Regions from separate parts of the Exiguobacterium sp. s91 genome, predicted to be linked through region 1. Evidence: predicted binding sites of a transcription regulator. Region 1 holds the regulator's gene; the other holds the start of a gene.
What was found. The regulator Rex, encoded in region 1, represses fermentation and respiration genes when NADH is low (regulators of the CRP and FNR family bind a similar motif). The targets are predictions, from matches to a motif close to TTGTGAAATATTTCACAA.
Positions count from the first base shown of each region.

Region 2: a site for Rex is predicted at 2,292-2,309, ahead of KNQ06_RS03860 (cytochrome ubiquinol oxidase subunit I). Genes of this name have one in related genera too.

Region 1 is NZ_JACSMZ010000001.1:8,465-11,889, forward strand. It holds gene KNQ06_RS00080 (ATP-binding cassette domain-containing protein) at 1-1,133, opposite strand, end outside; gene KNQ06_RS00085 (redox-sensing transcriptional repressor Rex) at 1,301-1,960, shown strand; gene KNQ06_RS00090 (twin-arginine translocase TatA/TatE family subunit) at 1,960-2,157, shown strand; gene tatC (twin-arginine translocase subunit TatC) at 2,165-2,944, shown strand; tRNA gene KNQ06_RS00100 (tRNA-Ala) at 3,049-3,124, shown strand; gene KNQ06_RS00105 (S8 family serine peptidase) at 3,349-3,425, shown strand, end outside.
Region 2 is NZ_JACSMZ010000001.1:781,907-785,331, reverse strand. It holds gene KNQ06_RS03865 (cytochrome d ubiquinol oxidase subunit II) at 1-763, opposite strand, end outside; gene KNQ06_RS03860 (cytochrome ubiquinol oxidase subunit I) at 776-2,173, opposite strand; gene KNQ06_RS03855 (N-acetyldiaminopimelate deacetylase) at 2,408-3,425, opposite strand, start outside.

The sequences.
Region 1 (3,425 bases):
CGACCGACGAGGACTTTTAAGAGCGTCGACTTCCCGATTCCATTCGGTCCGACGAGTGCCAGTGATTCACCGCGTTGCAAGCGGAAGGTGATGTCTTTTGAGACAGCTTCTTCGTAACCGATCGCCAATTGATTGACTTGAAGAACGTCATTCCCGCTCTGTTTTTCAATCGGGAAGGACAGGACCGTGCTACGCTCATCCCCATCTGGTCGGTCGAGCCGGTCGACCTTCTCGAGCCGCTTCCGGACACTTTGGGCACGTTTTGTCGTCGTCGCCCGGGCGATGTTCCGTTGAATGAAGTCCTGCATCTTCGCGATCTCTTCTTGCTGCTGTTCAAACTGCTTCATTTCCTGATCGTATAAGGCCGCTTTTTGCTCCAAGTACTTCGTATAGTTCCCCGTGAACTTACGACAGACATTGCGCGACAGTTCGTAGACGACATTGACGACTTGGTCGAGGAAGTACCGGTCGTGCGAGACGATCAGGACGGCACCACGATAACCACCGAGGTAGCTTTCAAGCCAAGCAAGCGTATCGATATCGAGGTGGTTGGTCGGCTCATCGAGAATGAGGAGCTCTGGTGCTTGCAGGAGCATCTTTGCTAAGGCAAGCCGTGTCCGTTGACCACCGGATAATGTCTGAATCCGGCGCGAGTAATCATCCGGATAAAAGCGCATGCCGTGCAAAACGGAGCGGATATTCGCTTCGAACTGATAACCACCGGCTTCTGAGAAGTCGTGTTGCGCTTGATCGTACGTCTTCAAGAGACGATCGTAAGCGACCGGGTCGTTCAAGATATGCTCCATGCCCATTTCGATTTCCATCCGGCGCAGTGTTCGTTCTTGTTCCTGGAGATGTTCGAAGACGGTCAGCATCTCGTTCCAGATCGTCTCATTCGATTCGAGACCACTGTCTTGCGCGAGATAACCGATTTTGACATCCTTGCCTTTCATGATGTCGCCCGAGTCATGACTGAGTTCACCAGCGATGATTTTGAGCAAGGTCGATTTACCGGCACCGTTTCGTCCGACGAGCGCAATCCGATCTCGCTCTTGTACTTCCAGTTTGATATTTTCTAAAATCGGCTCGACGCCGAATGATTTCGAGAGTTGATTGACTTGTAAGAGTATCATTTCCATCCATCCTTCCACCCTTTAGTCTATCACGAACAAAAGCGCAAGGTCCTGCGGAATATATTATTTGTGACTCTATGTGAAGTGGTTTACAATCAAGGAGAGTAGAAAGCTTTTTGCAAAGATTTGGGTGCCACGATGGATGTGGCCGAAGGGGGAACTGCAGGATGAATGGACCAGACACAAAAATTCCACAAGCGACAGCAAAACGGTTGCCGCTATATTATCGCTTCATCCAAAGTTTATACAATTCAGGCAAGCTCCGCGTCTCTTCTGCTGAGTTAAGCGAGGCGGTGAAGGTTGATTCAGCAACGATTCGTCGCGATTTTTCCTACTTTGGGGCATTAGGGAAGAAGGGGTATGGGTATAACGTTCAACATCTCTTAACGTTTTTCCGCAAAACCTTGAATCAAGATGAGGTGACGAATGTTGCCTTAATCGGGGTCGGTCATCTCGGAACAGCGTTTGCAAATTATAACTTTTTAAAGAATAATAGTACTCGGATAGTCGTTGCGTTTGATGCGGACGAAGAGAAGGTCGGAACAACGACGCATGACGTTCCAATCTATCATGTTTCGGACATGAAAGAACAAATCGAAGCGAATCAGGTCGATGTTGCCATCTTGACGGTTCCATCGCAGTTCGCACAGTCAGTAGCGGATGAGTTAGTCGAGTATGGTGTGACAGGCATCCTGAACTTTACGCCAGCGCGGTTGAACGTGCCAGCGAGCGTCCGGGTCCATCACATCGATTTATCGATCGAGTTGCAGTCGTTAGTTTATTTCATGAAGCATTATTCGCAATCAGCTGAAGGAGTGAAATCATAATGGAAAACCTTATCCCGCTCACACTAGGTATCGGACCAGCGAGCATCGGATTAATCGCGGTCGTCGCGTTGATCATCTTCGGACCGAAGAAGTTACCAGAATTCGGACGCGCTGCGGGTCAGACATTGAAAGAGTTCAAGAATGCCACGAACGGCATCATGGACGACGATAAAAAGGACGAACCGAAAGAGAAGTGATTGAATCATGACGGTTGATCAAGAGCAAAGCATGACGTCGCACCTTGACGAACTGCGCAAGCGGATCGTCTGGTCGCTTATCATCGTCGTCGTCCTGTTCGCTGTCGCATTTCCGCTCGTCCGACCGCTCGTTCGCTTCTTGCAAGCGGACTTAAAAGAGCTCGGCATCGGTTTGAATGCCTTCAACGTCGCCGATCCTTTAATGTTGTATTTGAATCTTGCGTTCATCATTGCGCTGATTTTAGCGTCACCGTTCTGGATGTATCAACTCTGGGCATTCGTCCGACCAGGACTTTATGACAAGGAGCAAAAAGCGACATTGACGTATATTCCGGTCATCTTCTTTCTATTTTTGGCTGGCGTAGCCTTCTCGTATTTCTGGTTGCTTCCCTTCTTGCTTGAAGTCTCAACAGATCTCGGGAAAGAGCTCGGAATCGAACAAGTCATTGGAGTCGAGAACTACTTCAGTTTCTTAATCCGATTGACGATGCCGTTCGGTCTTCTGTTCCAATTGCCGGTCGTGACGATGTTCCTGACGCGTCTTGGTCTCGTGACGCCATATTTCATGCGAAAGAATCGGAAATATGCGTACTTTGTGCTGTTCGTCGTTGCGGCATTGATCGCACCGCCGGATGTGACGTCACACTTGATGATCTCGGTGCCATTGTTCGTTCTCTATGAGATCAGCATCTTGATTTCTGCGCGGACGTACAAAAAGGTCTTGATCCTCGAGCAACAGGCAGAGCTTGAACGACAGGCGGACTTGATGCGTGAATTGAATAAATGAATCGTGAATTCCTTCCGACGATTTTGGAAGGGATTCTTTTTTATGAAAGCGTTCTTTTTATATTGATAAAGCAGTTAGTGATGCGTATACTAAAGATAATTCATGGGGGCTTAGCTCAGCTGGGAGAGCGTTTGGCTGGCAGCCAAAAGGTCGTCGGTTCGATCCCGATAGTCTCCACCAATACCAAATATCTAACTCCTCGAAGCGTCGAGGAGTTTTTATTTTACTCCCAGTTAAATTCCTTACAAATATAAAATGTCATGTAAAACAAATAAATTAAAAAAATAGACAAATATAAATTGTTTATTTCCATTAAATTCATTAAACTAAATATACAGAATTTTCGTTTAACTGTTTTATCAGTAGTACTACTATGGTTTTACAGAAAAGGGGAAAACGAACGCATGAAGAAGAAGATTGCACTTATGGCAGCCGTCTTAATGACGTCTTCCAATCTAGTCAGTGCGCAAGGTGCACTGTC
Region 2 (3,425 bases), 770 kb from region 1:
TGTAGACGAGTGTCACCGCAACGAGGAAGAAGATGAAACTAGCAGCGAACCACCACCAGTTCCCGTTTAAGATGTTCTCATAGTGCCATGCCGCTTGATTTTTCAATCCAAAGAAGACGAGTGCACAGACAAGAATCGTCGGACCACTCCAGAAGAGTGACCATTTACGAATTAGCGGAGTAGCCCCTTCATCCTTCGCTTTATCTGCGTAGAACAAGAGGAACATCGCACTGATATAGAGGACGGATACGATAGCGAGTGCTACGACCGACCAAGAGTAAAAGTTCGTAAATAATTTTGTTCCTAAAAACTCGACTGTTTCATTCGTTTTACGAATGAAACCACCTTGACTGATCGTCAATGTCGTTGACATCGCCGCCGGAATCAATAGACCAGTTGCTCCATATAAGAACGTATAGAACATGCTGTCGTTTGATCCATAATTGGCAAAAGCATAGAAGCTACCACGAATCGCAATCAATACGAGAACGATCGAGGCTGGCACGAGTAGTGCCGTACCGAAATAGTAAGCGGTATCCGGGAAGAACCCGACTAGTCCGACGAAGAAGAATACGAAGAAGACATTCGTTACCTCCCACACTGGTGAGAGATAACGAAGAATCAATCGATTCGTTAAATGATCCCGCTTCGTATATTTTGAATAAAAGGCGTAAAATCCAGCACCGAAGTCAATTGAGGCAACGATGAGATATCCGTACAGGAAAGTCCAGAGGACCGTAATTCCTAGTGTTTGAACGTCCAAATCGTTCCCTCCTTACTTGTTATCATCCACGAACATAGCTTCCCCACGTGCGTGGTGGTTTTCAGCAAGTTCTTGAAGTTCTTTTCCAACCGGGTTTTTCTTGAACATCCGTAATAATACGACTGTACAAATCGTACCGAGCATCAAGTACAAGGCACTGAATAGAATCAACATCGGACCGACGGCAGTTGATGTCGTCGCCGCATCTGCTGTCCGCATGATGCCGTAAAGTGTCCAAGGTTGGCGACCAATTTCAGCATACATCCAACCTGCTTCAATGGAAATCATCGCCAGAGGTCCACCGATGAAGACACCTCTTAAAATCCATTTGTTATAAGGATTTAATTTTTTCAAACGGAATGCCAAGATGAACAAGGCAGAGATGGCAGCCAAATACATACCAATCGAAACCATAATATCGAAGAAATAGTGAACGATCAGCGGTGCTTGATCTTCTTTTGCGAACTCATTTAGACCAATGACTTCTGTATCTGGAGCTCCACCCGCAAGGATCGAGAGTGCATATGGGATTTTGACGGCTCCCTTGATTTCATAACTACCGTCTTCTTGCTGATCAAGTATCCCACCAAAGATCAATTCTGCTTCACTTGTCGTTTCAAAATGCCATTCAGCAGCCGCGAGTTTCTCTGGCTGATATTTCGCCAAGTATTTCCCTGAGAAGTCCCCGACAAGTGCAGTCGAGAAGGCAAAAATCAATCCAGCCATAACCGTTAAGCGAAGTGCTTTTTTGTGATACGCTGTTTCCGCTGCTGAGAGTGTTTTTTTGCGGAGTAAGTGGAACGCCGCGATTGCCGCCAAGATGAAGGCGACTGTCAAATAAGCCGATACGATGACGTGTGTTGCTTTTGTAGGTGTTGCTGTATTGAACATTGCTTTTAATGGTTCAATTTGCGTTAGCGTTCCGTTGACTATCTTAAATCCTTCTGGTGAGTTCATGAAGGAGTTGACCGTCGTAATGAAGAATGCTGATGCTGTCGCACCGATGACGACTGGAATCCCGATCAACCAGTGTAACCATGGGTTTTTGAATCGATCCCATGTATACAGGTAAATACCGAGGAAAATCGCTTCAAAGAAGAATGCGAATGTTTCCATGAACAGTGGTAATGCGATCGTTTGACCAGCCACTTGCATGAGTGACGGCCAAAGTAGTGATAATTGCAATCCGATGGCCGTCCCTGTCACGACACCGACTGCGACGGTAACGACGTATCCACGCGTCCACCGTCTTGCTAATAAAATATAATCCGGATCTTTGCGTTTCAGACCGATGAATTCAGCTGCGAGTACCATGAGCGGTACCCCGACACCAATCGTCGCGAATATAATGTGAAACGCTAATGTGAGCCCTGTCAACAATCGACTGAGCAATACGGGATCATTGAACATGTATATAGCCCCCTCTTCCTAAAACATACTTCTCTATATGGTCTATAACCGTATCATAGAGAACATAACCCTTTATGTCTGTTTATAATGTTTGATGTAACAAATTGTTCACATGTGCACGTGATTTTTTTCACAAAATGTTCGAAAACTCCTATTCTTACATATATAAAAAGCTTTCCCATTCTTGATTTCGAAAGGGAAAGCTTAATGTCCTTCATTATTTCATAAAACTTTTTAAACATATTCTCGGAAATAATGATCGAGTAAATCAATCACAAATGGAATCGCGGATTCATCCGGATTCAAGGTTGGTTGGTGAAGTCCAGATGTCGGATTGTCGACTCCGAGCCAAAACATCATCCCTGGAATTTCCTTCAACATGAATCCGAAGTCTTCTCCTGTCATAGCTGCATCACATTCAATGTAGTTCGCATTCATCTTGACGAATGATGAAAATTTATCAACGATGTGTCGGTCATTGACGACCTCGTAATAACGATTTCCGAATTGTAGATCAATCTTGACGCCAAAGGAAGCTTCGATTCCTCGAATGATGTCACGAACGCGTTGTTCCAGTTTTTCCATGTCTTCTCCATTGAGTGCGCGCATCGTACCGTCAAGAACAGCTCTACCGGCGATGACGTTTTCCCGAATCCCGGCATCGACCTTTCCGATCGTAATGACGCTACAGTTCATCGGATTGATGGATCGACTGACGATTGTTTGCAATTGCATGATTAAGGCTGCTTGCGCAACGACCGTATCAATCGTCAAATGAGGAAAGGCCGCGTGACCACTTTGACCATAGATCGTGATATGGACTTCTCGAGCACTCGCGAACAAGACGCCGGGACGGCTCGCAATCGTACCGACTGGATATTCCGGTGCGACGTGAAGACCATACATCTCACTTGGACGATATTTTTCAAACAACGGACTTTTAATCATCGGTTCTGCCCCGCCCGGACCTTCTTCCGCTGGTTGGAATAAAAAGACGACATCATCCATGACCGGCAATTCAATGATTCGTTTCATCAATCCCAACGCAATCGACGTGTGCATATCGTGACCACAGGCATGCATGAAGCCTGGATGTTCCGAACAAAATGGAAGACCTGTCGCTTCTTCGATCGGTAACCCATCAATGTCTGCCCGGTATCCAATCGTCCGATTTCCAGTCAATCCTTTCACTCGAACGAAAACACCCGTTTCAAACGTGTCATACGTGACACGATCTGGTGGATAAGCACGA